One region of the Leucobacter rhizosphaerae genome, then DNA from elsewhere that is predicted to be linked to it. Evidence: predicted binding sites of a transcription regulator. Region 1 holds the regulator's gene; the other holds the start of a gene.
What was found. The regulator HspR, encoded in region 1, represses chaperone genes until heat shock. The targets are predictions, from matches to a motif close to AAGTTGAGTCNNNNNGACTCAACTT.
Positions count from the first base shown of each region.

Region 2: MUN76_RS11330 (Hsp20/alpha crystallin family protein) is a predicted target of HspR. The motif match lies at 2,816-2,840, and genes of this name have one in related genera.

Region 1 is NZ_CP095043.1:1,732,918-1,747,609, reverse strand. It holds gene MUN76_RS08060 (MFS transporter) at 1-1,010, opposite strand, end outside; gene dnaK (molecular chaperone DnaK) at 1,238-3,103, shown strand; gene MUN76_RS08050 (nucleotide exchange factor GrpE) at 3,106-3,762, shown strand; gene MUN76_RS08045 (DnaJ C-terminal domain-containing protein) at 3,755-4,723, shown strand; gene MUN76_RS08040 (heat shock protein transcriptional repressor HspR) at 4,763-5,170, shown strand; gene MUN76_RS08035 (class I SAM-dependent methyltransferase) at 5,158-6,372, shown strand; gene MUN76_RS08030 (helix-turn-helix domain-containing protein) at 6,904-7,215, opposite strand; gene MUN76_RS08025 (MFS transporter) at 7,349-8,662, shown strand; gene MUN76_RS08020 (glycosyltransferase) at 8,780-9,967, shown strand; gene MUN76_RS08015 (glycosyltransferase) at 9,970-11,181, shown strand; gene MUN76_RS08010 (lipase) at 11,339-11,977, opposite strand; tRNA gene MUN76_RS08005 (tRNA-Ser) at 12,152-12,239, opposite strand; gene MUN76_RS08000 (cation:proton antiporter domain-containing protein) at 12,250-13,488, opposite strand; gene MUN76_RS07995 (pyridoxal phosphate-dependent aminotransferase) at 13,502-14,692, opposite strand, start outside.
Region 2 is NZ_CP095043.1:2,424,315-2,439,006, reverse strand. It holds gene MUN76_RS11340 (MFS transporter) at 1-1,289, shown strand, start outside; gene nucS (endonuclease NucS) at 1,464-2,156, shown strand; gene MUN76_RS11330 (Hsp20/alpha crystallin family protein) at 2,360-2,788, opposite strand; gene MUN76_RS11325 (SRPBCC family protein) at 2,916-3,359, opposite strand; gene MUN76_RS11320 (hypothetical protein) at 3,599-3,886, opposite strand; gene MUN76_RS11315 (2TM domain-containing protein) at 4,008-4,280, shown strand; gene MUN76_RS11310 (TetR/AcrR family transcriptional regulator) at 4,264-4,986, opposite strand; gene MUN76_RS11305 (biotin transporter BioY) at 5,122-5,802, shown strand; gene MUN76_RS11300 (energy-coupling factor ABC transporter ATP-binding protein) at 5,812-6,510, shown strand; gene MUN76_RS11295 (energy-coupling factor transporter transmembrane component T family protein) at 6,507-7,127, shown strand; gene MUN76_RS11290 (SseB family protein) at 7,210-7,665, shown strand; gene MUN76_RS11285 (HdeD family acid-resistance protein) at 7,697-8,272, opposite strand; gene MUN76_RS11280 (tautomerase family protein) at 8,436-8,630, opposite strand; gene MUN76_RS11275 (5-oxoprolinase subunit C family protein) at 8,644-9,609, opposite strand; gene MUN76_RS11270 (5-oxoprolinase subunit B family protein) at 9,599-10,492, opposite strand; gene MUN76_RS11265 (acetyl-CoA carboxylase biotin carboxylase subunit) at 10,503-11,843, opposite strand; gene MUN76_RS11260 (acetyl-CoA carboxylase) at 11,898-12,134, opposite strand; gene pxpA (5-oxoprolinase subunit PxpA) at 12,230-12,964, opposite strand; gene MUN76_RS11250 (helix-turn-helix domain-containing protein) at 13,058-14,524, shown strand; gene MUN76_RS11245 (purine-cytosine permease family protein) at 14,591-14,692, opposite strand, start outside.

The DNA of each region.
Region 1 (14,692 bases):
ATCACCATGGCGACAAGTGAGGCGGCCATCACTCCCTTCGCGCTGAAGCGATCCTCGAACATGCCACCCAGAATGGTCGCGACACCCGAGATGACGTTGGCCGCGATCGCGAAGATGATCACGGTCGTGGCGTCGAACCCGAAGGATCGCGCCGCAATCACCCCGGCGAACGTGAAGACGCCGGCGAGCCCGTCGCGGAAGACCGCGCTCGCGAGCAGGAAGAAGAGAGTCTGCTTCGACTCGCGCCAGAGACCTCGCAGGCTGCGGAACAGCTCCCGGTACCCGGAGAAGAGGCCGTGCACCGGGCTCGCGGTGTCGGCGGGCACCTCCGGGATCGCGAAGAATACCGGCAGCGCGAAGACCGCGAACCACGCGGCCGAGAGCACCATGGCGATCCGAATGTTCCAGGCACCCTCGCTCGTCACGCCGAACCAGCCCGGATCGGGGAAGATGAAGCCGACGAGCAGGATCGTGAGCAGCACGATCCCGCCGAGATACCCCATGCCCCAGCCGACGCCCGAGACCCGACCCATGGTCGCGGGAGTCGCCAGCTGCGTGAGCATCGAGTTGTAGCTCACGCTCGCGAACTCGAAGGCGACGTTGCCCACCGCGAGGAGCACGAGGCCGAGGATCAGGTACTGCTCCTCCGGGGCGACGAGCACGAGCAGTGCCGTGCAGGCGACGACGATGGCGGTGTTGATGCCGAGCCACTGCTTCCTGCGCCCGGTCGCGTCGGTGAGGCGGCCGAGCACCGGGGCCAGCAGTGCGATCGCGACGCCGGCGATCGCGAGGGTCGTGCCGAGCTTCACCGAGACCTCCGCCTCCTCGCCGAAGGAGCCCGAGGTGAGGTAGACGGTGAAGACGAAGGTCGTGACGACGGCGTTGAAGGAAGCGGAGCCCCAGTCCCACAGGGACCAGGCGAAGACGGTGCGTTTGCGAACGACCTCGGGCCGGGTTCCGCGGCCCGCGTCGGACGAGTCGGCTGCGGGCTGCGGCGAGTGCTGGCTCATGCCGCTCAGCGTAGCGTGGAGGGGCCCGCGAGCGGGAGAAAAGTTGATCCTGAGAGTTGAGTGGAAGCGACTCAACTTTGCGGGATCCGACTTGACTGTATCCACGCGTTCGATAAACTTGAGTGCATACGGCTCAACCTGTATGCGCGACACAAGCCGCGGGGTGGGCCCGAGACCTGGGGTGCGCGAACGCGCGATCCCGAACCTAGCACTACGAAGGAGAACACATGTCCCGTGCAGTTGGCATCGACCTCGGTACCACGAACTCGGTCGTCGCAGTCCTGGAGGGCGGCGAGCCCACCGTCATCGCAAACGCGGAGGGGTTCCGCACGACCCCGTCGATCGTTGCATTCACCAAGGACGGGGAGGTGCTCGTCGGCGAGACCGCGAAGCGCCAGGCCGTCACGAACGTCGATCGGACGCTCGCTTCCGTCAAGCGCCACATGGGTACCGACTGGAAGACCGACGAGATCGACGGCAAGCGCTACACCGCGCAGGAGATCAGCGCCCGTACGCTCATGAAGCTGAAGCGCGATGCCGAGACCTACCTCGGCGACAAGGTGACCGACGCGGTCATCACCGTCCCCGCCTACTTCAACGACGCCGAGCGCCAGGCCACCAAGGAGGCCGGTGAGATCGCGGGCCTCAACGTGCTCCGCATCATCAACGAGCCCACCGCGGCCGCACTCGCCTACGGCCTCGACAAGGGCAAGGAGGACGAGCTCATCCTCGTCTTCGACCTCGGCGGCGGCACGTTCGACGTCTCCCTCCTCGAGGTGGGCAAGGACGACGACTTCTCGACGATCCAGGTCCGCGCGACCTCCGGGGACAACCGCCTCGGCGGCGACGACTGGGATCAGCGCGTCGTGGACTGGCTGATCACGCAGTTCAAGAACTCGACCGGCGTCGACGTAGCGAAAGATAAGATCGCGCTGCAGCGCCTCAAGGAGGCCGCTGAGCAGGCGAAGAAGGAGCTCTCGAACTCGATGAGCACCCAGATCCAGCTGCCGTACCTCTCGCTCACCGAGAACGGTCCGGCGAACCTCGATGAGACGCTCACCCGCGCCAAGTTCGAGGAGCTCACCAAGGATCTGCTCGAGCGCACGCGCAAGCCGTTCCAGGACGTCATCGCCGAGGCCGGCGTCAAGGTCTCCGAGATCGCGCACGTCGTGCTCGTCGGCGGCTCGACCCGCATGCCCGCGGTCACCGAGCTCGTCAAGCAGCTCACGGGCGGCAAGGAGCCGAACAAGAGCGTCAACCCGGACGAGGTCGTCGCCGTCGGCGCCGCGCTGCAGGCCGGTGTGCTGAAGGGTGAGCGCAAGGACGTGCTGCTCATCGACGTCACCCCGCTGTCCCTCGGCATCGAGACCAAGGGTGGCATCATGACGAAGCTGATCGAGCGCAACACCGCGATCCCGACCAAGCGTTCCGAGACCTTCACCACGGCCGAGGACAACCAGCCCTCCGTCGCGATCCAGGTCTTCCAGGGCGAGCGCGAGTTCACCCGTGACAATAAGAACCTCGGCACGTTCGAGTTGACCGGCATCGCACCGGCTCCGCGCGGGATCCCGCAGGTCGAGGTCACCTTCGACATCGACGCCAACGGCATCGTCCAGGTGTCCGCGAAGGACAAGGGCACCGGCAAGGAGCAGACGATCACCATTTCCGGTGGATCGACGCTCTCGAAGGACGATATCGAGCGCATGGTGCGCGAGGCCGAGGAGCACGCTGCGGAGGACAAGCAGCGCCGCGAGGCCGCCGAGACCCGCAACAACGCCGAGCAGCTCGCCTACTCGGTGGAGAAGCTCATCAGCGAGAACGAGGACAAGCTGCCCGAGGACGTCAAGACCGAGGTGCAGGGCGACCTGGACGCGCTGAAGCAGGCGCTCGCCGGTGATGACGACGAGGCGGTGAAGACCGCCGCCGACAAGCTGGGCGAGAGCCAGGGCAAGCTCGGCGAGGCGATCTACGCCGCCGCGCAGGCCGAGGCACCCGCTGAGGGCGCCGCCGGTGAGAGCGCGAACGATGATGACGTGGTGGACGCCGAGGTCGTTGAGGACGACGAGGCAGACAACTCCGAGGAGAAGAAGTAACGATGTCGAACGAGGAACAGCGCCAGCACGGGGAACACCCGAACGGTGACGAGGTTCCTGCAGCGGGATCGGCGGCCCCGGGCCAGGATGCAGCGCAGGGCGCTGCATCCACCGGGCCGCTCGGCTCAGACGCCGAGGACACCTCCGGTTCCGCCGATGCGGGACTCACCGTCGACGACATCCTGGGTGCGGAGCAGACCGACGACGCCGTGCAGGCCGAGTCGGCCGGCTCCGGCGCCCCCGAGGACTTCTACCTGGAAGATCTGCGACGGATCACCGCGGAGTACGCGAACTACCGGAAGCGCACGGAGGCGAACGCCGTGATCGAGAAGCAGCGCGCGATCGCCTCGGCGGTCACGCCGCTGCTCTCGGTGCTCGACGATCTCGATCGTGCCGAGAAGCACGGCGACCTCGTCGAGGGCACGGCCTTCGCGACGATCGCTCAGAAGATCCGTGGCACCATGGAGCGCTACGGTCTGGAGACCTTCGGCGCGGTGGGCGACGCGTTCGACCCGCAGGTGCACGAGGCCATCGCGCAGGTGCCGGTCCCCGGCACGGAGCAGCAGACCGTGCTCGATGTGATCGAGCGGGGGTACCGCCTCGGTGAGGTCGAGTTGCGCCCCGCAAAAGTAGCGGTGGCGGTGGGGGCAGATGGCTAGTCAGGATTGGCTCGAAAAGGACTTCTACCAGATCCTCGGCGTGTCCAAGGACGTGTCCGACGCTGAGCTGAAGAAGACCTACCGCAAGCTCGCGCGGAAGTATCACCCGGACTCCAATCCGGGCGATGCGGCGGCAGAGGCCCAGTTCAAGGAGATGAGCGAGGCCTACTCCGTGCTCTCCGACAAGGAGCAGCGCGCGGAGTACGACCAGATCCGTGCCATGGGTGCGGGCGGAGCCCGATTCACCTCGGGCGGCGGCGGCGCGCAGGGTTTCGAGGACGTCTTCGGCGGCATGTTCGGCGGCGGCGCCCCCGGGGGTCGCGGCGGGCAGTACAGCTACCAGCAGGGTGGCGCGCAGGGGTTCGAGGATCTCTTCGGCGGCATGTTCGGCGGGGGCGCCCCCCGGGGCCCCCAGCCCGGGCGCGACATCCAGGCGTCGACGACGCTCGACTTCGAGACCGCGGTGAACGGCAAGACCGTCACACTGCAGGCCCAGAGCGGGTCGGTCAAGGTCAAGATTCCCGCGGGCGTCGCCGACGGCCAGAAGATCAAGGTCCGCGGCAAGGGCGAACCCAGCCCGAACGGCGGCCCGGCCGGCGATATCATCCTGACGGTGAGCGTGCGCAAGCACCCGGTGTTCGAGCGCGATGGGCAGAATCTCCGCCTGAAGCTGCCGGTCACGTTCTCGGAGGCCGCGCTCGGCGCGACCGTCGAGGTGCCGACGCTCGGCGGGGCGCCGGTGCGTCTCAAGGTGCAGCCGGGGACCCCGAGCGGTCGGGTGCTCCGCGTCAAGGGGCGCGGGGTGAAGAGCGCGAAGGGCACCGGTGACCTCCTCGCGGAGGTGCAGGTCGTTGTGCCGTCGCACCTCTCGGACGAGGCGCGCGAGGCCCTCGAGGCATTCCGCGCGGTCGAGCCCGACGAGAACCCCCGCGAGGATCTGCTCGCCCGCGCACGCGGATAACCGGCCGAGATCGGAGAGGACAGCATCATGGCCACATCGATGGATCGGTTCACCCCCGTCTTCGCGATCGCGGCGGCGGCGGAACTCGCCGAGATGCATCCTCAGACGCTGCGGCAGTACGACCGGATCGGGCTCGTATCGCCGCAGCGCACCCGCGGGAACACCCGTCGCTACTCGCTCCACGACGTCGCGCAGCTGCGCGAGGTCGCTCGGCTCTCGGCCGAGGGTCTGAGCCTCGAGGGCATCCGGCGCGTGCTGCAGCTCGAGGATCGCGTGCGCGAGCTCGAGGGCCGCGTGCGGGAGCTCGAGCGCGCGCTCTCCGACGAGATGCTGAAGCGCCCGGAGCGCCGGGTGTTCGCGGCGGGCTCGAGCGGCGGTGAGGTCGTCACGTTGCGACGCGGCACCCGGGTTCGGCGGAACGCCGAGGTCGTGGTGTGGCAGCCGTAGGCGCCGCGTCTCCCGACGAACGTGCGGGTGAGATCAGGGCGCTGTGTGCCCGGCTCTCCCGCGAACCGGACCTGGACGCCCCCGAGCTCCAGGCCTACGACACGGCGGACCTCCTGCTGCTCGAGACGGCCGAGCCCGCGATCCGCGGGCTCGCGCCGGGTGAGCTCGTGGTGATCGGGGATCGGCACGGGGCGCTCGCGCTCGGTGCCGCCGCGCTGTTCGGCGCGCTCGGCATCCGCTCCCATCAGGACGCGCTGCTCGGCGAGCGCGCGATGGCGCGGAACGCCGAGGCGCTCGGGCTGGGGTCTGGTCCTGATCTCGCGGGTTCGGCCGTGGTCGTCTCTCACGACGACCTCGGTGAGTCTCTGCTGCACGGTGCGCGCGTCGTGCTGCTGCAGCTGCCCCGAGGACTCGACGCGCTCGACGAGATCGCCGCGGCGATCGCCCGCTGGGCGGAACCCTCCGTGGTCGTGTTCGCGGGCGGGCGCGTGAAGCACATGACCCGTTCGATGAACGAGGTGCTCGCGCGCTCCTTCGGCGAGGTCACGGCCGGGCTCGGGCGGCAGAAGGCGCGGGTGCTCACCGCGCGGGATCCGCTCCCGGTTCCCGCCGATGCGTACCCGCGCTGGGGCACGGATCCCGAGCTGCCGTTCCGGATCGCCGCGCACGGCGCGACCTTCGGTGGGCCGACGCTGGATCACGGCAGCCGACTGCTGCTCGCGGGACTCGCGGCGTCGGCCGCGCATCCACTCGGTGGCGACCGAGATCCCCACCGCATCGTCGACCTCGGCTGCGGCAACGGGGTGCTGGCCGTCTCCGCGGCCCTGCGATGGCCCGATGCCGAGGTCATCGCGACCGACCAGTCGTCGGCCGCCGTTGCGGCGACGCGGACGACTGCAACCGCCGCGGGAGTGGCGGATCGCATCACCGTGTACCGCGCAGACGGAGCGGAGGCCGTGCCCGACGGCTGGGCGGATCTGATCCTGCTCAACCCGCCGTTCCACACGGGTGCGACCGTGCACGCGGGGGTCGCGCATCGGCTCATCCGCTCGTGCGCGCGGGCGCTCGCCCCGGGCGGGGAGCTCCGCCTGGTCTTCAACTCGCACCTGGGGTACCGGTCGCTGGTGGAGCAGGTGATCGGCCCGGTGCGGCAGGTCGCCCGGGATCGTACCTTCACGGTGCTCGCCGCGACCCGTCGGTAGGCGAGCGGTTCCGCCCGGCGCCCTTCTGCCCGGACTGCCCGGGATCCTCTTGCCGGCACTCGTATGCCCGGGACTCGTATGCCCGGGATCTTTCTGTCCCTGGCCCGACTGTACCTGAGCCGCGCGGCCCGGCCCGTCACGCGGGTCGGCCCGTCACGCGGCTCCCACCTCTCGTGCGGTCGAATTCCCACCAATCCGACCGCCTGGCGTGCGTGCACCGCGTGAGGTGCACGATCCGAGGATTCCTCGCGCGCCCGCTCCGACGTCGAGCGGCTGGTCTGCTCGAGTGAGCGCAACAACACCGTGCGCGCCGCCCCGCGGTGTCCGTGCGTTCACGCGGAAGTGGGGCGGGGGCGGTCGGAAGTGGGGCGGACCGGGAACTCCCCCGCGCCCGTTGGAGTGCAGATGTGCACCTTTCGGAGCTGATTCGCGTGCCGTACTGCACACCGAAGCGGCGCGGGAGTGCGGCGACGCAGGGTGGCGGACGCCACGTCACGCCACGACAGCGGCGCGGCCAGCGGCGCCCGGCTCCTAGGCCTGGCGGTGGTTCTGCTGCTCGCGGGCCCGGATCAGGTCCCTGACCGTGACCTGGCGCGGCCGGATCCCGTAATCCTCGGGTGTGACTCCGGAGAGAAATCGCCCCGGCTCGACCTCGAGCGCCGCCGAGATTCGAATGATCGTCTCGACCGACGGGCTCGATACACCGCGTTCGATCCGTCCGATGCTCGTCGCGCCCATCTCCGAGAGCTCACCGAGATCCTCGAGGGAGATGCCCAGCCGCTGACGCTCCGCGCGCACGCGTCGGCCGATTTCCACGGCTGCGGCGGAGTGAGTCTTGGGCACCAAACCAGCGTGCTCGACCTGTGCGCGAAGATCCAGAGGGTGTGCGCCCCACTCATTCATGTGTAGGGCGTTCATGGCTTTTTCAGTCCCAGTCCCCAGGCCCCTCCGTGCCCCGCGCTACTGTGGAGACACCATGTCGAACGCGAACTCCGCGCTGCTGCTGAAGCTCGCGCCCAGCATCTACGGACCCACGATCCTGTTCACGCTGGGCGAGTACGCGGTCCTGCCGCTCATCCCGGTGATCGCGGTCCAGATGGGCGCCAGCCTCGGGCTGTCGGGGTTCATCGCGTCCGCGGTGGTCGTGGGTCAGCTCGCGGGCAACCTGCCGGCGAGCTGGGTGGTGTCACGGGCGGGCGAGCGGATCGCCATGCTCATCGCTGCCGCGGTCGCCCTGGTGGCGACGATCGGGATCGCCCTCGCGCCGACCCCCGCGCTGCTCGGCCTCGCCGTGTTCGTCGTCGGTTTCGCCGCCGCGACCTTCGGCCTGGCCCGTCACTCCTTCATGACGACGCGGGTGCCCGTCGCCTTCCGCGCCCGTGCGCTCTCCCTCATCGGCGGTTCGCATCGTCTCGGCCGCTTCGCCGGGCCGTTTCTCGCCGCCGCCCTCGTCGCGCTGACGGGCAACCCCGGCGCCACGATCTGGGCGTTCATGGGGTGTCTCGTGCTCGCGGCCCTGCTCGTGGGCCTTGCGCCGGATCCCGAACGGCTGGTGCCACTCGCGGCGTCGGGCGGAACCGAGTCGGGCGGTGCCGGACCGAGCGGCGCCGCGACAGGCGGATCCGCGACGGGAGGCACCGGGATCCCGAACACGGCGATCCCGAACCCGGACCAGCGGCCCGGCGGCATCCTGGCCGCGATCCGCGCGGGCCACGCACCCCTGCTGCGAGTGGGCGGGTGCGCGGCGATCCTCTCGGGCCTACGATCGGTGAAGGACGTCTTCCTGCCGCTGTGGGGCCTCTCGATCGGCATGGACGCCCCCGGGATCGCCCTCGTCGTCGGCATCTCCGGCACGATCGACTTCGCGCTGTTCTACACGAGCGGGCAGGTCATGGACCGGTTCGGGCGCCTGTGGGCGGCGCTCCCGGCGACCGCCGCGATGGCCCTGAGCTTCCTCGTGCTCTCCCTCACCCACGACGTGCCGGGGGCGGTCGGGTGGCTGATCGCGTGTGCCGTGGTGATCGGGATCGGCAACGGGCTGTCGAGTGGGATCGTCCTGACGCTCGGCGCGGACCTCGCTCCGATGAACAACCCGGCTCCATTCCTCGCCGCGTGGCGCACGCTCGTGGACTTCGGGGGCGCTGCGGCACCGCTCGCGGTCTCGGCGATCTCGGTCGCCTCCCTGCCGATCGCGAGCGCCGCAACCGGCGTGCTCGCGATCCTGGGCGTCGCCGGGTTCGCGCGGTGGGTGCCGCGCTACATCCCGCGGGCCCGGGGAATGCGTCGGTAGCCGACCGCTGTTGCGCGAGCGCGGCGGGGTTCGGGGGATTCTCCGGTGGCGCTGCCTACACTGGGAACCGTTCTCCCACCGGCGAACGACGACCCGACCGAAGGACTCCCGCACACCGTGAGCACCACCGATCGCCCAGCGCCGCTCCGCATCCTCATCGGCTGCGACACCTTCCTCCCCGACGTGAACGGCGCCGCCCGCTTCGCCGAGCGCCTCGCCGCCGGCCTCGTGCAGCGCGGCGAGGACGTGCACGTCGTCGCCCCCTCGATCACCCACCGAAAGGCCGGCACCTTCGTCGAGACGATCGAGGGCGAGCGCATGACCGTGCACCGCTGGGCCAGCTGGCGGTGGTACCCGCACGACTGGCTGCGCTTCGTGCTGCCGTGGCGGGCGCGCGGCTACGCGCGGAAGCTCCTCGACCGCGTCCGGCCCGACGTGATCCACATCCAGTCCCACATCGTGATCGGGCGCGCGCTCGCCATCGAGGGCGCGAAGCGCGGGATCCGGATCATCGCCACGAACCACGTGATGCCGGAGAACGTGCTCGACTTCACCCTCCTCCCGGAGCGTGCGAAGCGCGCCTTCGTGCGGTGGGGGTGGCGGGGTGCCGACCGGATCCTGAAGCACGCCGCCGCGGTGACCACCCCGACCCAGCGCGCGGCCGACTTCCTCGAGCGCAACACGCACCGGCGTGGTGTGCGCCCGGTGAGCTGCGGACTCCGCGCCTCGAACTACACGCCCGATCTCACCGAGCGGACGTCGCACCGCCTCGTGTTCGTCGGACGGGTCACGCTCGAGAAGGAGATCGACGTGATCCTGCGCGCGATCCCGCGGCTCGATCCGTCGCTCGACGTCACGTTCACCGTCGTCGGCGACGGTGATCAGCGCAAGCAGCTCGAGAAGCTCGCGACGGAGCTCGGGATCGCCTCGCGTGTGACCTTCACCGGCCGCGTCACCGACGAGGAGCTCCGGGCGTCCCTCACCAATGCCAGCATCTTCGTGATCGCCTCGGTCGCCGAGCTCCAGTCCATCGCCACCATGGAGGCCATGGCCTCGGGCCTCCCGATCGTCGCCGCCGACGCGATGGCGCTGCCGCACCTCGTGCGCGACGGCGAGAACGGGTACCTGTTCCAGCCCGGCAACGACCGCGAACTGGCCGACCGCCTCGAGCGGATCCTCACGATGCCGCGCGAGGAGTACCTGCGCATGCAGCAGGCGTCCCTCGACGCCGTGCAGGTCCACGACATCGATCGCACCCTGGACACCTTCGAGGCGCTCTACCGCGGCGAGCCCGTCGCGAGCTGACCGTGCACATCCTCATCGTCACCGATCAGCATGCCGACTCGCTCGGCGGGGTGCAGGTGGCCATCCGGCTGCAGCGGCGGTTCCTGGAGCGCGCGGGGCACCGCGTCACGATCGCGGCGCCGGCTCTGCACCGGCCCGGGTACACCGTCGACCCGGCTGACGCAGATGCGTACGTCGACCTGCCGTCGTGGCCGATCACGCGGGATCGCGAGTACGGCATCAGCTGGCCCGGCGCCAGCACCGATCGGGCGCTGGCCGCGGCGCTGGCCGCGCGGCCAAGGATCGATCTGGTGCATATCCAGGGGGACTTCTGGGGCGCGCTCATCGGGATCCGCGCCGCCCGCGGGTTGCGGGTGCCGATCCTGCACACGATGCACAACCACGTCGATGAGGGCACCCGCGCCGTCACCCCGCTCGCGCCGGTGGTCTTCCAGGGGCTCCGCGCGTGGCGGGCGCTGGCGCTGGGCCGGACTCGGGGCCGAGTCGACCGCGCGTCACGCGGTGCCTGGCGCTACCTGGCGGAACTCGCGGCAGAAGCCAGCATGGTCATGGCGCCCTCGCGCCACTTCGCCGAAGAGCTCCGGGCCGCCGGGGTCGCGGATCGCATCGAGGTCACGCCCAACGGTGTGGATGACGCGGCGATCACCTCCGTCCGTGCCGTCGCGCGCAGCGAGCGGTCACGACCGAAGCTCATCTGGCTCGGGCGGATGAGCCAGGAGAAGCGCGTGCTCGAGTTCATCGAGGCGATCGGGGAGTCGGGGATCGACGCCGACGTCGCGTTGCACGGGGCGGGGCTGCTGCTGCCGAAGGTGACGAAGCGGATCGCCGAGCTGGGGCTCGCGGATCGGGTGACCGTGCCCGGCCCGGTGCCGTACGCGGAGGCGCTTGCGGCGATGCGGGACGCGGATGCGCTCGTGCAGACATCGATCGGGTTCGAGACGCAGGGGCTCACCCCGTTCGAGGCGGCCGCGCTCGGGACGCCCACGATCTTCTGCGATCCGCAGATCGCGGACGACGTCGCGGTGCGCCCGGAGTGGCGGGTCGAGGACGCGAGTGTGTCGGCGCTCGCGGACACGCTGCGCTCCGCCGTGGCGGCGCTGTCGGCGGATCCCGGTGCGCTCCGGGTGCCCGATGCGGAGTCGGAGCGGTTCCTGCAGTCGTCGCAGACGGCGCGCATGATCGCGCTGTACGAGCGGGTGCTCGCGCGGGCCTGACGTCTGGGGGTGTGAGCGATTTCCGGGAAGATTTCCCTCACCCAGCCCAGCTATCGCTCACCCCCAAGAGAGTGTGAGGAGCGCAGGCCGCAAACAGACAGGGGCGGGACGGGCTCAACGCCCATCCCGCCCCTCCGCAGTCCCAGACTGCGCAGTGCTAGAAGCGCCAGACGACGGCCTCGAAGCCGGCCGGCGGCGCGGGGGTCCAGCTGTCGTTCTCGCCGACGAGGCCGGATCCACCGGGGTTGTTCGACTCGACGATCGAGAAGGTGCCATCAGGGTTCACGCCGGTGATCAGCACCGTGTGGACACCGGTGACCCACGACGAGGGCGACTCGATGTACTCGTACTGGATGATGTCGCCGGGAGCGGCGGTCGCGAGGGTCATGCGCGTCGCGGTGTTGTAGTTCGAGACGGGATCGCCGCCACCGGTCCAGTTGCCGCCGCCCGCGCGGATCCAGCGCTGCGCCGACATGATGCACTCGCCCGGCTGGCTCCAGCCGGTGGGGCGGCTCGTGCCGACCTCGCTCTTCGCGAGGGCGATGGTCGCCTCGACATCGAAGTTGTGGGGGACCTTCGCGATCTCCTCCATCTCGAGAACGGACTTGATCGCCTCGCCCGCGAGCGCATCGCTCGTGGTGTCGAGAGTCTGAGAGACAACGGTCGTCGGCTGCACGGCGGCAGCGGAGGAGGAGAAGTCTTCGATCGGCTCCGCGGCCACCGAGGGGGCCGCTCCAAAGGCGAAGGTCACAGAAGCGATCAAGCTGACCACAAACGCCTTGACAGGTACTCGCACGCGTAAAACTCCGGGGGTTGTCCAACAAAAAACGCCGGGCCGTGGCCCGTGCGCCTCACCTAGTATGCGTTACCGTTCCGTTACTTTTCAAGTCGAGCCGTGATTTTTCTCGAACGCACCGCAACCACTCAGGAATGACTGAGGCCCCCGGACATGGTCCGGGGGCCTCAGTTCTGGCGGAAGTAACAGGATTCGAACCTGCGAGGGCTTGCACCCTACACGCTTTCCAAGCGTGCTCCTTAGGCCACTCGGACATACTTCCGTCAACCATCTTACATGGATCCGGAACCCCGTTCGCGCGCGCCTGGGCCGACCAGCCGCCGAGCCGCCCGCGCCCCGAAGACGCCGTAGAGGATCACGCTCCCCAGCACGGTCATCACCATCACGTACATCGCGGCATACGCGTCGTCATCCCGCATCGCGTTGAACGCCAGGAGCCCGAACACCACGCTGGAGGTGCCGCGCGGGCCCAGCACACCGAGCGCGGTCTGCTCGCGCAGGCTCAAGCCGCTGCCCAGGAACGCCGCGTAGACGGGGATCGCGCGGAACACCGTGAGCGCGAGGAGTGCGAAGACCACCCAGGCCCACTCGAACGGGGTGAAGAACACCAGCGCGGTGACCACGCCAAACATGCTCCACATCACAAGCGCCGACATCTGGCCGATCTCGTCGACGAGCGAGAGCTCGGAGTGGGCGACGTCGTCGTGGCTGTGCGCTCTGCCCAGCCGGGTCATCTTGTAGGCGATCCCTGCGAGGAACGCCGCGACGAAGCCGTTGCCGCCGATCGCGGTCGCGGCGGCGTAGGTCACGAGGGGGATCAGCACCATCGCGATCCGCAACCCGTGGCTCGTCACCCACTCCCGGCGCGAGGCGGCGCGGGCGAGCAGCCCGGTGAGGCCACCGATCCCGACCCCGACGAGCACCGCGAAGCCGAAGGCCGGCACGGCGTCCTCGAGCGCCTCGAGCGGCGACGTCGTGTGCCCGGGCAGGCCCAGGAGGAGCAGCGCGAACGCGAACAGCGGGGAGAAGATGCCGTCGTTGTAGCCGCTCTCGACCGCGAGGCCGTGCCGCAGTCGGCGCGGAATGCCCGGGTCGCGCAGGATCTCGGCCGCGGGCGCGAAGTCGATCGGCAGCACGATGCACGCGATCGCGAGCACCACTCCGATGGACGTCACCCCGAGCATCGGGATCCCGACCGCCACCGTCACGAGGAGGGAGAGCGGCAGGGCGATCCCGAGCAGCCGGCCCACGATCTTCCGCTCACCGCCGAGGAATCCGCCGCGGACCTCCGTCGCGTCGACGAAGAGGAGGAGCGCCAGGATGATCTCGACGGTGCGCTCGGCGAGGTCGGTGTTCAGGTGCTCGGCGACGTCTTCGCGAAGGATGAACCCGATGACGAGTCCGGTCGCGACCATCGCGAGTGGGCCGGAGACGTGCCAGCGCCGGAGACGTTCGCTGACGAGCGACCAGAGCAGCATCGACACCATGCTGCAGACCAGGAGGATGACCATGCCGTCCCTCCGCCTAGTGCTCGACGGCGGTGAGCGTCCGCAGCCCCGCGATCGCGTCCTCGATCGTCGCCTGATCCTTGACGAACGTGAACCGCACCCACGGCGCGAGCGCGGCGGCGGTGGACGACCCGTCGCGGCAGAACGCCGAGATCGGCACGCAGGCGACGCCCGCGAGCTCCGGCAGCGCTCGGGCGAAGGCCGCACCGTCCGGCACCGTGTCGCTCAGGAACGGGGTCGCGTCGGCGCAGACGAAGTAGGTGCCGCCCGGGACGACGACGTCGAAGCCGCTCGACCGCAGGCCCGTGATCAGCAGGTCCCGCCGGGCGCTGAGCGAGTCGCGCAGCTCGGCGATGTCGGCGTCCCCCTCGGAGAGAGCCCGCGCGATCGCCGGCTGGAAGGGTGCGCCGCCCGAGTAGGTGAGGTACTGCTTCACAGCGAGGAGCGCCTCGATGAGCTCGGCGGGGCCGCACGCCCAGCCGACCTTCCACCCGGTCAACGAGAAGGTCTTGCCGGCCGAGGAGATCGTGAGGGTGCGCTCCGCCATCCCCGGCAGGGTCGCGAGCGGGGTGTGGACCTGTCCGTCGTACGTGAGGTGCTCGTAGACCTCGTCCGTGATCACCACGGCGTCGACCCGGGTCGCGGCGGCCGCGATCTGATCGAGCTCGGCGTGGCTGAGCACGGTGCCGGTCGGGTTGTGCGGCGTATTCACGAGGATCAGCCGGGTGCGCTCGGTCACGCGCGCGGCCAGTGCGTCGGTGTCCAGGCGGAACCCGGTCGCATCGGGCACGAGCGGCACCGTGACGTGCGTCGCCCCGGCCATCGCGATCCCGGCGGCGTATGAGTCGTAGAAGGGCTCGATGGTGAGCACCTCGTCGCCCGGTCCCGCGAGGGCCAGGATCGCGGAGGCGATCGCCTCCGTGGCTCCAGCGGTCACCAGGATCTCCCGAGCCGGGTCGAACGTCAGCCCGTAGTGGCGCTGCTGGTGCGCCGCGATCGCCTCGCGCAGCGGCGCGATCCCGCGACCGGGCGGGTACTGGTTCGCGCCGTCCCGAATCGCGGTGACGGCCGCCTCGCGGATCCACTCCGGCCCGTCGGCGTCGGGGAACCCCTGCCCGAGGTTCGCGGCGCCGGTGGCGGCGGCGAGGGCCGTCATCTCCGCGAAGATGGTGGGTCGGGTGGTTCCATCGGGGGAGGCCAGACCGGC
Region 2 (14,692 bases), 690 kb from region 1:
CGCACGACGCCGTCTCCCGCTGGGTGAACGGCATCCTGCTCATCTTCACGCTGCTCGGGCTCGGCTTCGGCAGCTGGCTGTCCCGACTGCCCGCGGTGCGGGATCACGTCGGCGCGAGCACGTTCGAGATGAGCGTGTACGGGCTCTGCCTCGCGGTGGGATCGCTCGTCGGCCTCATGCTCTCCGGCCGCACGATCTCGAAGCTCGGCTCGCGCCGAGCGCTCGCACTGGGGGTCGTCGCCCAGGCGATCGCCATGCCCCTCGCCACGACGCTGATCTGGAGTGGCGCACTGATCCCGGGCCTCGCGGTGCTCTTCTGCTACGGCTTCGCCTTCAGCACCTCGGACGTGGCGATGAACGTGAGCGGCGCTTCGGCAGAGCGCGCGCTGGGCAAGCCGCGCCTGCCGCTCATGCACGCGGGATTCAGCCTCGGCAGTGTGAGCGCGATGGGGATCGGCGCGCTCGCCGAGATGTGGTCGATCCCCGTACCGGTGCACCTGACCGCGGTGTTCCTCCTCATCGTAGTCGTCGGCGGGTTCTCGCTCCGCTTGATTCCACCGGACTCCGAGACGAGCGGCGCCGATGCGGCGACGCCGGTGACGACGCACTCCGGGCCGATCCCGCTGCCCGTGCCCGCCGAAGCGGCTGCGGCGTCGGCTGCGGCGCACCCGATCCGGCCCCACAGCCCGTGGCGAGATCCCCGCATCCTGCTCGTCGGGCTCATCGCCATGAGCATGAGCCTCGCCGAGGGCACAGCCGCGGACTGGCTGCCGCTCTCCCTCGCCGACGGCCGCGGGCTCGCGAACGAGGTCGGCGCGCTGATGCTCGGGATCTTCTACGTGTCGATGACGGGAACCCGTCTCGTCGGGTCCATGATCCTCAGCCGCTTCGGGCGGGTGCCGGTGCTGCGCGGCGGCGCGATCCTGTGCGGGATCGGCGTGGTGATCGTGATCCTGGCGCCCGTCACCTGGGGCATCGTGATCGGCACGCTCATGTGGGGTGTGGGGTGCGCGCTCGGGTTCCCGGTCGGGATCTCGGCGGCCGCCGACAACCCGAAGACCGCCGTGCGCGACGTCGCCGCGGTCTCGGCGATCGCGTACACGGCGATGCTCGTCGGCCCGATGGCGTTCGGGTTCCTCGGCGAGCACATCGGGTTGCTGACCGCGTTCTGGGCGCTGGTGGGCATCGCGCTGCTCAGCGCATTTGTGGCGGGCGCGGCGCGCGAGCCGAAGCGCGACCCGGAGACAGAGCGCCCCCGCCCGGCTCCCCAGGCTCCACCTGCTGCGTGAGCCCGGCTCCTTGCGTGAGCTGGGCCTCCTTGCGTGAGCTGCGCCTCCTTGCGTGAGCTGGGCCTCCTTGCGTGAGCGATTTCTGGTGAAGACACGCCACATCACTCCAGAAATCGCTCACGCCAGGAAGCGAGGTCGCGCCCGTCGCGCGGCCGGACCGACTACACTGAACCGGTGCGAATCGTTGTGGCTGACTGCTCTGTGGACTACGCGGGGCGACTCTCCGCGCACCTGCCTCGCGCGCAGCGGGTGCTCATGCTGAAGAACGACGGCAGCATCCTCGTGCACTCCGACGGCGGCTCCTACAAACCGCTCAACTGGATGAGCCCGCCGTGCACGCTCGCGCCGCTCGATCTCGACGAGGATCAGGTCGCCGCGGGCATCGTCGAGGCGTGGGAGGTCACGCACAAGAAGACCGCCGACAAGCTCGTGGTCTCTCTGTTCGAGGTGTTCCACGACAGCTCGCACGACCTCGGGGTCGATCCCGGACTCATCAAGGACGGTGTCGAGGCCCACCTCCAGGAGCTCCTCGCGGAGCAGATCGAACGCGTCGGCGACGGCCACACCCTCGTGCGCCGCGAGTACATGACCGCGATCGGCCCGGTCGACATCCTCGCCCGCGACGCGGACGGCGGATCGATCGCCATCGAGATCAAGCGCCGGGGTGACATCGACGGCGTGGAGCAGCTCACCCGGTACCTCGAGCTCATGAACCGGGATCCGCTGCTCGCCCCCGTGCAGGGCATCTTCGCGGCCCAGGAGATCAAGCCGCAGGCGCGGACATTGGCCGAGGATCGCGGGATCCGCTGCCTCGTGCTCGATTACGACGAGATGCGCGGCATGGAGGACAAGAACACCCTGTTCTGAGCAGTGCTGCAGATCGACCGTGTGGCCGGAGCGTCCGGGCGCTGGGCGGGGCCCGCATCGCGCCCGCGGGATCCCCTTCTGCGTCTCGTCGGCCGGCGACCGGTCGCGGCAGGACGGCGCTGTCGGGAACCGACATGCGGATCGCTCCAGGCGGATGAAGCCCCGGTGACGGAGCCCCACCCACCTGGATCGAGGGGTGCGTGTCAGGCGACGAGTGATGCATCCGCCGAGCGCGGCGTCGACTCGACAGCGACCTTTCGCGGCTTGGCCCGTTCACTCAGCGGCAGAATGACGCTGAGGACGCCGTTGTCATACGACGCACTGATGCGTTCGGTGTCGACTCCCTCGCCGACACTGAACTGGCGAAGGTAACTGCCACCCGGCCGCTCGCGCGACAGCCACTTCACACCCTCGGCAGTGTTGCTGGTCCGGTGCGCACGGAGGGTGAGGAGCTGGCCGTCGATATCGATATCGATGCTCCCGGGGTCGATACCAGGCATGTCGGCGTTCAGCACGTAGCGTTCCGGCTCACGGTAGAGGTCCACCGGAATGGCGCGAGGTGCGGATCGGTCCTGGAGCACGCTCCCCGTCAGGCGGTTGAGCTCCGTGAAAGGGTCAAAATACGATGCCATACTGAATCAATCTCCTTCCATTGCTGAAACTTGAGTGATGTTGACTCAAGTGAAGATAGATTAGCACTCGAACCCTGAGAGTGCTAAGTGTGAATCCTCAACATTCGCTCAATGAAGCCGGCTGCGCTCAGTCCGGGATCGCCACGACCACCCGATTCCGAGCCGTGATGAGCCGCCTGAGGTACGGCACCAAGACGAGGCGCTCCGCGATGATCCCGAACACCGGCGACGCAATGGTCAGCGTGTCCGTCATGCGCGTCCCGGCCGACGTGGGTTCGAACCTGTGCTCGTGGCGGAACATCTTGAACGGTCCGGAAACCTGCTCGTCCACGAAGCGGTGAGGCCGCTCGAGCTCGGTGATCCGCGACGTCATGGTAAACCACACGCCGAAGTGGCGTGCCCTCCACGTGACGCACTCACCGAGACCGATCTGACCACTCGTCACACCTCCAACGGCACGTTCGTTCGAGTGCGCCATCGACCTGATGTGCAGACCGATGTCGAGCGAGCGCGAGAACACCGCGTCGACATCGATGGGCCCCTCTGTGGTGATGGTGAACGTCGACGCCATATCGCTATCGTCTCACGCACGCCGATCCCACACCCGCCCGCGTAACCGACAGGTCATCACCCCGAAACACGGCCTCAGTAACGTGGAGCCCGGTCGCGCAGCTCTCAGGTGCGAGGCCCGCCCCCGTGCTCCGTCGATGTGGCGCGGGGGCATTTTCGCGCTGAGAGCCCGGAGCCCGGGGATCACAGGTCCGGCGCCGGGAGATCCCGGATCCGGCGACCCCGCATAGCCCCGGCCCCCTACGGCGCCCAGAGCAGCATCGACAGCACAAGCCCTACGGCCGCGAGCGCGATCCCGACCCCCGCGGTCACCCGCACTCCGGTGCGCTGCGCCCGCGTCGCCGCCACGACCCCGAGTCCGGCGAGCACGATCGCACCGATGGGGCCGAGGATGCCGACGACGAGCGCCGCGCCCCACGACGACTGGTCAGCCAGCGTCGCAATCGTCATGAGCATCCCGAGAGCAGAGAGCACCACGACGACGACCGCGAGCGCCATCCCGCGCGACTGCCGATTCGGCTCCGTCATGCTCACAGGCTAACAATCCGGGGTCCGGATCGCACACGCGCCGGGCACTCCGCCCCCGCGAGGCACCGCGAGGCACCGCGAATCAGTAGTCAACACGCCGGATGTTCGTTACATTTGTGGCATGAACGAGGACATCAGGGACGTCGCCCGCAAGCGGATCAAGGCGAAGCGGGACTTCTGGAACCTGCTGCTGGTCTTCGGCGTGATCGCCATCATCATGAACGTCATCTGGCTCATGAGCGGCTACCGCACCTACTACTGGCCGACCTGGCCCATGATCGGGTTCGCCATCGCCCTCTTCTTCACCGGGATCGGCGCGTACGGCCCGGGCAGCAAACCGATCTCCGACAGCGCGATCGACCGCGAGATCCAGAAGCTCAACGGCGAGGGCTAGTCGCCGCTTTCGTCGCACCGAGTCCGGCGAGGATCAGGTCGATCCCCCGCGCGTACGACGCATCGAGGTCGAGCGCGGGATCGATGCCGGGCTCGGGCTCCGCATCGGCTGCGGCCGCAGGTTCCGGATCGACGTCCGTCCGATCGGCCGCTGCCGGTGCCGGTCCGCTGCCGGTGAGCAGCGCACCGAACGCCGCCGCCTGACGATGCGTCTGCGTGGCCTGCGCCTGCCCGAAGGTGTAGAGGAGGAGCGTTCGCGCACCGTCGATGCCGACGAGCGCGGCGAGCCGGTTCTCCACCGCCGACGCGCCCAAGCGGAAGGCCGAGGCCGTCGCGACCACATCGGCCCCGTCGCGCACGGCGAGCATGGCGTCCCGAAGCGCCTGGCAGATCCGCCGAGGGTCTGCGCCCGGTGATCCGGCCGCCACTGATCCCGCGCCCGACGATCCCTCGACCGACGATCCGGCGTCAGCCCCGGTGCCCGGGCTCACCGACCCCGCCGCGGCGCACGCCGGCTCGCCGACTCCCCCGACGATCTCGTCGGCCATGAGCGCGAGCAGCGTCTGCTTGTTCGGCACGTGGTGGTAGAGCGCGCTCGGCTGCACTTCGAGCTCGGCCGCCACCCGACGCATCGAGCATCCCTCGAGCCCCTGCACCTCGAGCACCCGCAGCGCCGCAGCGACGACGTCGGCTCGGCTGTTGCGCATCACCCCAGTCTAGCGCTAACCTGAACACCGTTCACCAGAACACTGTTCAGGTTGGCGGGATCCGAGGGGTCTGCACTGCAGCATCGCCTCGACCCAGGATCCCCGACCCGCCCCACGACCCACCCAGGAGATACCGTGACCCTCGCCGACACCCCCGGCACCGCCGCCGTTCCCGCCCCGCCCCGCCGACGCAACGTCGCGACCGATCTCGCCCTCATCGCCACCTTCGCCGCGCTGATCGCGGTGTGCTCGATCATCCCCGGCATCTCACTCGGTCCCGCACCGCTCACCCTTCAGACCTTCGCGGTCATCCTCGCCGGTGCCGTGCTCGGCGCGAACCGGGGCCTGCTGGCGGTGCTGCTCTACCTCGCGGTCGGCGCCGCCGGCCTGCCGGTCTTCTCCGGCGGCACCGCGGGCCTGGCCCCGTTCGCCGGGCCGACGGTCGGCTACCTCGTGGCGTTCCCGCTCGCGGCCTGGCTCACCGGGTTCATCGTCGAGCGCCTGCCGCGCCAGCGGATCGCCACGAGCATCCCGCTCGTATTCCTCGCCGGGCTCGTCGCGAACCTCGTGTTCATCCACACCCTGGGCCCGCTCGGCCTCGCCTGGCGCGCCGACATGACGGTGGGCGCCGCCTTCGTCTTCGACCTCGCCTTCTGGCCGGGCGACCTCGTGAAGACCCTGCTCGTCGCCCTCGTCGCCACCGCGGTGCACCGCGCCTTCCCCGGGCTGCTGCCGGAGCGCCGCCGCGCCAACCCGGCCTCGGCTGCGGCGACCGCGGCACCGACGGCACCGGCGACCCCCACGACCGCCGAGTAGGATCGCCGGGTGATCGAACTCCGCGGAGCCACCGTGACCGCGCCGACCTCGAGCGGCGCGGTCACGATCCTGCACCCGACCGACCTCACGCTCGGCGAGCCGCGCATCTCGATCATCGGCGGCAACGGCTCGGGCAAATCCACGCTCGCGCGGCTCTGCAACGGCCTGGTCGAACCCAGCGCCGGCAGCGTCACGATCACCGCCTCCGGCGACCCCGCCCTCGACACCAGGCGCGACGGCCCCGCCGTGCGCCGGAAGGTGGGCTTCGTCTTCACCGACCCCTCGGCGCAGCTCATCATGCCGACCGTCGTGGAGGACGTCTCGCTCTCCCTCCGCCGCGCCCACCGAGATCCGGTCGCTCGCCAGGCCGCCGCACTGGCCGCGCTCGAGCGGTTCGGGATCGACCGCCTCGCCGACCACAGCGTGCACACGCTCTCCGGGGGGCAGAAGCAGCTGCTCGCGATCGCGTCCGTGCTCGCGACCGACCCGGCGATCCTCGTCGCCGATGAGCCCACCACACTCCTCGACCTCAGGAACTCCCGCGCGATCGGGGATCTGCTGATGTCGCTCCCCCAGCAGGTGATCATCGTCACCCACGATCTCGAGCTGGCCGCTCGCGCCGATCGCACCCTGGTCGTCGAGGACGGCCGGGTGGTCTTCGACGGGCCCGCCGAGGCGGCCGTCGCGCACTACCGGGCGCACGCGTGAGTGCCGTCAGCCCGCTCGGCGCCTACATCGCTGGCGCTGGACCGCTGCATCGGCTCCGACCCGGCGCGAAGCTCCTCGGCCTCTTCGCCTTCGCGACGGCGGTGGTCTGGGTGCCGGGCGCACCGAGCGCGGCCGTGGCGCTCGGGATCGCGACCGCGCTCGCCATCGTCGCCGGGCTGCGGGGTCGGGATTTCTGGCGGGTCGCCCGCGGGTTCCTGCTGATCGCGGTTCCGCTCTTCGTGTTCCAGACCTGGCAGCAGGGGTGGGAGCGCGGCTTCGAGGTGGTGGGCGATCTCTTCGCGCTGATCCTCGCCGCGAGCGCGGTGACGGCGAGCACCCGGATCGAGGACATGCTCGACACGATCACCTGGTCGCTGCAGCCGCTGCGACGCTTCGGCGTGCGGCCGGATCGGGTCGCGCTGTCGTTCTCGCTCATGATCACCGCGATCCCGAGCATTCTGGGGATCGCGCGCGAGACCCGCGCCGCCGCCCGGGCCCGCGGGCTCGAGCGGGATCCGCGCGCCCTCGTGGTGCCGCTCGCGATCCGCACCGTCGCGCACGCGCAGCTGACCGGGCAGGCGCTCGCGGCGCGCGGCATCGGCGAAGACGAGGACTGAGAATCTCGGGCTGAGGTTGCGGGTCGGGGCTGATGCCGCGGCTGAGGGGGAGCACCGGGCCCACGCGCCGTAGGCTAGATGCATGGCTCAAGCGCAGATTCCCGATGGTGTGCACGCAGACTACGCGAACACGGAGGTGCAGACCGCGCTGCGGGCATTGCAGGAGACCCCCGACTACGCGCACCTGGCCGCGTTCCTCACCGCGCTGCGCGACGGCTACCTCGTGATCGACGTCACCGGCACCTCGACGAAGCGCGGGCCGCGGGTGCGCACGATCCGCTCCACCAACGGTCAGCTCGTGCTGCCGCTCTTCACGTCGATGGCGGAGCTGCGGGCGGCGATCCCGGCGAACCAGCAGGATCAGCTGAAGGGAGCGGTGATGGTCGCCTCGGAGGCGCTCGCGCTCATCGGCTCCGACCGCTTCGTCGCGGCGGAGTTCGACAAGGCGTCAGCCGCGCTCGTGATCCTGCGCAAGTACATCACCCTGGCCGCGGGCAGCGATCCCATCACCGCGGCCACGCTGGAGCAGATGCGCTGACGCACCGCCCCAGCGGGCGAACGGAGACGCCCTAGACCGCGCTCGGCTTCACCGAGAACGCGCGCACCACCTGGACGATGCCGAGCACCACCATGGAGATGCCGAGCAGCAGCCACAGCGTGATGGCGCCCATGAACGGCGAGAACAGCAGCACGACACCGGCGATGATGCTGATGATCGCGTAGACGACGGTCCAGACCTTGTTCGAGCTCTGCTTGAGCACCGTCAGCGCGAGCACACCCTCGAAGAGCCAGAGGATGCCGATCGTCACCGACAGGAAGATGGCGAGCACCACGGCGGTCGCTCCCAGGTTCACCATCATGATGACGCCGCCGACGATGTAGAGCAGGCCGAGCACGATGTGGCCCGTGCGGGCCCAGCCACCGAGGGTACGGCTGAAGATCGACGAGCCGATGTAGACGACGCCGACGACGAGCGCGTAGGCCGCCACGACCGCGGCGACGATCTGCAGCGCGACCTCGCCCGACTTCAGCGGGAAGAACATGATGAGCAGGCCGAGGACGACCGCGATGAGGCCGCCGACGCCGATCGCGGTGCGGACGCCGTCGCCGGCGCGCTGAATGAGAGTGGTCTCCGGAGAGGACATGGGAATACTCCTTGATGATGTGCCCCGACCCCTGTCGCGGCTCCTCCCCCCATCCTGGCGCATCCCTCACCGGAGTCCTATCTTCGACACCGTCTCGTTTTCGAGTTGTGATGCTGCGGGACCGGAGACCCCCCGGTCGGATCCCGCAGCACCACGACTCCGCCTATCGGGTCGACCCGTTGAAGGTCCACTGCGTGCGCGGCACGCCCTCGACCACGACCCAGGTGTCGGGGCGGGCGCCCTCCGGTCCGGTGCAGTGCGCTGCGACGACCTCGTCGATCGCCACGGCGAGACGCTCCGCGAGCTCCGGATCCTGCTGCAGGCGGTGCTCGAACATCTTGATGGTGACGAGTGGCATGTCTCCCCTTTCCCTACGACCAGACCCGCTCGATGCGGGCGCGGCGTTCGGCGCGAGCGGCGAGCGCCTCCTCCATCGACACCGGCACGAAGCGGACCGTGGAACCGGGCGCCATGCGCGCGAAGAGATCCATGTCGGCACTGATGACGGTGCCCGCCTGCGCGTAGCCGCCGCCCGAGACCGCGTCGCAGTGCAGCACGATGGGCTGCGTGCCGCCCGGGATCTGGATCGAGCCCACGGCGTAGCCCGCGTCGGTGATGTTCGAGGGATCCTGCCCCGCACCGAAGGGCTGCTCCTCCTGCTTCCAGGACGCTCCCGGGCCGTCGAAGCGGAGCCCCATGCGATCCGCCACCGGGGTCAGGGTCCACTCGGCCTCGGTGAGGTTCGCGAGCCCCTCGTCCGTCAGCTTGTGATCGTAGAGCCCGAGCATGATGCGCACGGTGACCTCGCGCGCGTAGTCCGGACGCAGCTCCTCGGGGATCGACTCGAGCACGGGCAGACCGGAATCGACCGGTGCGCCGACCGGGAGGACGTCTCCCGCCTGGATCGCACGCCCCTCGAACCCGCCCATCTTGCCGATGGGATAGGTGGAGCGCGACCCGAGCACCTCGGGCACGTCGATGCCGCCCGCGACCGCGATGAAGAACTTCGAGCCGCCCTTGAGCATGCCGAACGAGAGCTCATCGCCCGCGGCGAGCGAGACGCGCTCGTACTGCGGGGCGGCCTCGCCGTTCACGAGCACATCGACCGGTGCTCCGGTGATCGCCACCACGGTGTCGGCGTCCACCGTGAGCTTCGGCCCGAGATAGGTGCACTCGAGCACGGCCTCGTCCGCCGTGTTGCCGACGAGCCGATTGCCGAGCGTCGCCGCGTACTGATCCATCGCCCCGCCCTGCGGGATCCCGAATCGGTAGTAGCCGAAGCGGCCGCGATCCTGCACCGTCGTGGCGAGTCCGGGGGAAAGAATCTCAAGCGACATCAAGAGCCTCCAGAAGTGAGCGGTTGTAGCCGTCGGGATCGGCGAGGGCCTCGGCGAGCGTGAAGCGCACGGGCGCCTGCCGGTAGCGGTACGTCCCGGCCTCGACCTCGGCCTGGATCTCGTGGTACTCCGCCTCGTCGATCGGGCGATACTTCACGATGTCGCCGGTGCGGAACAGCACCATGAAATCGGAGAAGTCGGCGAGCTTCTGCTCGGGGTCGAAGATCGGGCTCGGCGTGATGCCGAGCATCTGGTAGCCGCCCGCGCCCCGCACCGAGTAGTGCGCCGTGAAGCAGCCGCCGATGCCGAGCGTGAGCGGCGGAGTGTCCGTCCGCGGGCTCAGGTACTTCGGCACCTCGAGCTGGCGCTCGCGCGGGGTGAGCTGGAAGAGGAACGGCAAGCCCGCGACGAAGCCGACCATCGAGACGAGCCAGGGCGTCTCGTGGTGACGCCGGATGAATTCCTCGGCGTTCGCGAGGCCGTTCACCTCCGCGCTGTAGTCGAGGTCCGTGCCTTCCGGCCGCTGGTGGTAGCCCTCGCGGAAGCGGGTCTCGGTCTCGCTCGTGAACGGGTCGTCGTACCAGACCGGGACCTCGATGATGCGGGTCTCCAGCTCCTGCACCGTCGCCTGCTTCACCTCGGCCTCGAGTGCGCGAGCGGTGCGCTCGAGCTCCTCGTGATCGAGCGCGTCCGGATCGAAGCGGATGAGCAGCGACGCGTTCGCCGGGCAGATGTCGACGATGCCCGCGAGGGCTCGCTCCTCGAGGCCCGCCGCCATGGCGTTGGCGACGAAGTTCGCCTCGAGTGACATGTCGGGGGCGATCTCGACGAGGAGGAACTCGTCACCGCCCCAGGTGTATCGTGCGTGTTCCGACAGGGTCATGCTGATCTCCTCACAGGCCCGAGGCCGACTCGATGGTGGTCGTGTGATGGCTCGCGGAGCGGAACTCCTCGAGTGCGATGAGGCGGCGCATGAGCGGAACCGTAGACTTGATGCCCTCGATCAGCGTCTCGTCGAGGGCGCGGGCCGCTCGCGCGAGGGCGCGCTCGCGGTCGGTGTCCCAGACCACGAGTTTGCCGAGCAGCGAGTCGTAGAACGGCACCACGGTCTGGCCGGCGCTGAAGCCGAAGTCGGCACGCACGCCCGGTCCGCCCGACAGGTCGAGGGTTTCGATGAGCCCGGGGCTCGGCATGAAGTTGTTGTCGGGATCCTCCGCATTGATTCGGAACTCGAACGCGTGACCGTCGAGCCGGATGTCCTCCTGCGTGTACCCGAGGCGCTCGCCCGCGGCGATGCGCAGCTGCTCGCGCACGAGGTCGATGCCGGTGATGGCCTCACTGATCGGGTGCTCGACCTGGAGGCGCGTGTTCATCTCGATGAAGGCGATCTCCTGCCGCGCGGGGTCGTAGAGGAACTCCACGGTCCCCGCCCCCGTGTAGGCGGTCTGGCGGGCGAGCTCGACCGAGGTCTGCCGCATCTGCTCGCGGAGGTCGTCGGGCAGCCCGGGCGCCGGTGCCTCCTCGATGACCTTCTGCTGCCGGCGCTGCATCGAGCAGTCGCGGTCGCCGAGGTGCACCCAGGATTCGCCGTCGCCGAAGACCTGCACTTCGACGTGGCGGGCATGGGTCACGAAGCGCTCGAAGTAGACGTCGCTCGAGTTGAACGCGGCGAGCGCCTCGGCCTGTGCGACCTCGACGGTGCCGCGCACCTCCTCGCGGGAATTGATGCGCCGGATCCCGCGCCCGCCGCCGCCGGCGGAGGCCTTCACGACGAGGGGGTAGCCGATCTCGTCGGCGAGCGCCTCGATGTCGCCCGAGACGTCGAGCACGCCGTCGGTGCCGGCGAGGACCGGCACGCCGGCCTCGATGGCGGCCCGCCGTGCGCGGGCCTTGTCGCCCATGAGATCGATCGAGTCCGGATTCGGTCCGACCCAGATCAGGCCGGCCTCCTGCACCTTGCGCGCGAAGGCCGCGTTCTCGGAGAGGAATCCGTAGCCCGGGTGGACGGCGTCCGCGTCGGTCTGGGCGGCCGCTGCCAGCACCGCGTCGTGATTCAGGTAGCTGAGCCCGGCGGGGGCGGGACCGATGACGACCGCCTCGTCGGCGTAGCGCGCCGCGTTGGAGTCGCGGTCGGCCTCGCTCGTCACCGCGACGGTCGCGATGCCCATCTCCTTCGCCGCGCGGATGATCCGCACAGCGATCTCACCGCGGTTGGCGATCAACAGTTTCTTCAAGGTGTGTCCTTCACTCGATGGGTCGGAGCTCGTCGATGGGGCGGGCTGCGGGGGCTAGTCGATCGTCGCGATGACGTCGCCGGGGCCCACCATCCCGAGATCCTCGACGTCGAAGGAGGCCACCACACCGGCGGCCTCGCTCCGCACCTCGGTGAACTGCTTCATGATCTCGATGACCCCGATGGTCTGGCCGGCCTCGACGGTGTCTCCCACCTCGACGAACGGGTCCTTGTCCGGGGCCGGACGGCGGTAGAAGATACCCGGGATGGGGGCGATGATCTGTGAACTCATGGAATCTGCTCTCTTCAGGGGGGGTCGTGCAGGGGGTTTGGGGGTGATGCCGCGGCGGGTGTACAGGTGCGCCCGCGGGCGTCGAAGGCCGGTGCCTAGCCGTCGACGACGGCGCGCACGGCGCTCGCGACCTCTACGGCGTTCGGGGTGTCGGAGTGGACGCAGATGCTCCCGAAGGTGATCGGCAGCTCAGTGCCGTCGACCGAGAGGATCGTGCCGGTGTCGAGCGCGCGGCGCGCCCGTTCCGCGGCGGCGACGATGTTGGTCTCGTGCGGCTGACGCAGGATGATGAGCCCGCCGTCGGCGTTGTAGTCGAGGTCGACGTAGAGCTCACCGATGAACTCCACACCCTCACGCTCGGCCACCAGCTGATGCGCGGAGCCGGCGATCCCGAACACGGGGACCCCGTAGTCGCGGGCCACCTTCACGGCGCCGAGCATGAGCTCCTCATCGCGGGCGAGCATGCCGTAGAGCGAGCCGTGCGGCTTGATGTGGTGCAGCGGCAGATCGTACTTGCGCAGGAATCCGCTCAGCGCACCGACCTGGTAGCGGATGAGGCTCTCGACCTCGTCGGCGGTGAGTTTCATCTCACGCCGGCCGAACCCGACGAGATCGGGGAGTCCGGGGTGAGCGCCGACGCTGACCCCGTGCTGCTTCGCGAGCCGGACGGTCTCGTCCATGGTGCCGGGATCCCCCGAGTGGAATCCGCAGGCGACGTTCGCGACGTCGATCACCGACATCAGCGCCGCGTCGTTGCCGAAGGTGTGGAGGCCGAACGCCTCGCCCATATCCGAGTTCACCGAAACCGAGTCACTTCGCTGTGCAGTCATGGCCTCCAAGCTACGCGGTGCGGTCGAGGAGCGTTATTATGCAAGTGCAAGAATTTTCAGAGCTGTATTGTGCAATCGCGAGAGGACGGTGCCGTGCGCGTCGCTGATCTGCTGACCGAACACTCCCTCCAGTTGCGCCTCGAAACGCCGACGGGGCCGCAGCGGCTCAGCCAGGAGATCGTGCGCTGCGCACCGACGGAACACCTCGACCCCACCCCCTTCCTCGACCCCAATGTGCTCCTCCTGACGTCCGGCATCGGCATGAACTTCTCCGAGGAGAGCATCTGGGACGGCTACGTCGAGCGTCTCACCCGCGTGCCGGTCGCCGCCCTCGCGTTCGCGGTCGGGGCGGCGCACGCCACCCTGCCCCAAGGACTCATCGCCGCGTGCACCGCGCACGACCTCCCGCTGCTGGAGGTGCCGACGACCGTACCGCTCCTCAAGATCGACCAGCACGTCGAGAGCATGCTGCAGGCGGAGCGCATCGCGCTGCTCGACCGCGGCTGGCTGCTCGCGGACGAGTGCGCCCGGCTCGCGAGCCAGGGCGCGGAGATCTCCACCCTGCTCGCGGCGATGTACGCGGCGCTCGAACTCCCGATCGCGGTCTACGACGCCTTCGACTCGCTGATCGCGCAGTACCCCGAGTCCGTGACGTGGCGGACCGGCCCGGCGCGGGCCTCCCAACCCGACACCATCACCGTGCCGCTCCCGATGGGGCTCAGCAACTCCTGTCAGCTCGCGGTTCGACTGTACGGCTCGTCCGCGGAGGTGGAAGCCCTGCTCGCTCCCGTCACCTCGATCCTCGCCCTGCAGCTGAATCGCTCGGTGGTCGTGGACGCGAGCAGCCACCAGGACATGCTCCGCTTCGTCAACCGCTGCGTCGCGTGGTCGGAGTCGACGCGCAGCGACGTGGCCAACGCGTTCCACGAGCTCGGACTGAGCCGGCGCGCGGAGACGACGCTGCTCGTCGCGGACATGAGCGGGGAGCACGCGGCCGCGGCGTGGAAGCTGCGCGTCGCCCTGCACGACACCTTCCACGACGTCCGGGTGGCGGAGCTCGACGAGCAGCTCGTCGCGCTGGCGCAGTTCCCGCGCGAGGAGTTCGACCAGGTGTCCGAGCGTTTGCTCGGGATCCGGCCAGAACTGCCGCTCGTGCTGCGCGGCCCGGCGCGCACCATCGACGAGCTCCGGCTCGCACTCGTGCACGCGCTCAACCTGATCCGGCATGTCACGGCCCCGGTCATGGCCCCCGTGCTCGGGCTCAGCGCGGTGGTCGCGGCGGCGGCCGGTCGGGGCGCCCGGGAGTCGGCCGAGCGCTTCCTCGCGCCGCTCCTCGAGCACGACGAGCAGCGCGCGACCGAGTTGCTGCCCACCCTGCGCACCTGGCTGCGGAACGACGCGCAGCCGTCGCGCACCTGCGAGGAGCTGTTCATCCACCGCAACTCGCTGAGCTATCGCCTGCGGCGCATCGAGGAGCTGCTCGGCACCTCGCTCGACACGCTCGACGGGCGCGCGACCTGCCTCATGGCACTCCGGCTCGTGGAGCTCGAGCCGTACTAGGGGGCCGGGCCCGAGTGGGAGGAGCGGGGCGGGCGCCCCGCTCCCGAGCCCCAGGTGCCGAGGCGCCTAGGTCCCCACCACCGTGATGAGGCCCGTTCGGCTCACGGGGTTCGCCTTCCACAGGATCCCGTAGACGAGCGCCGCGGAGACCGCCGTGAGGATCGGGCC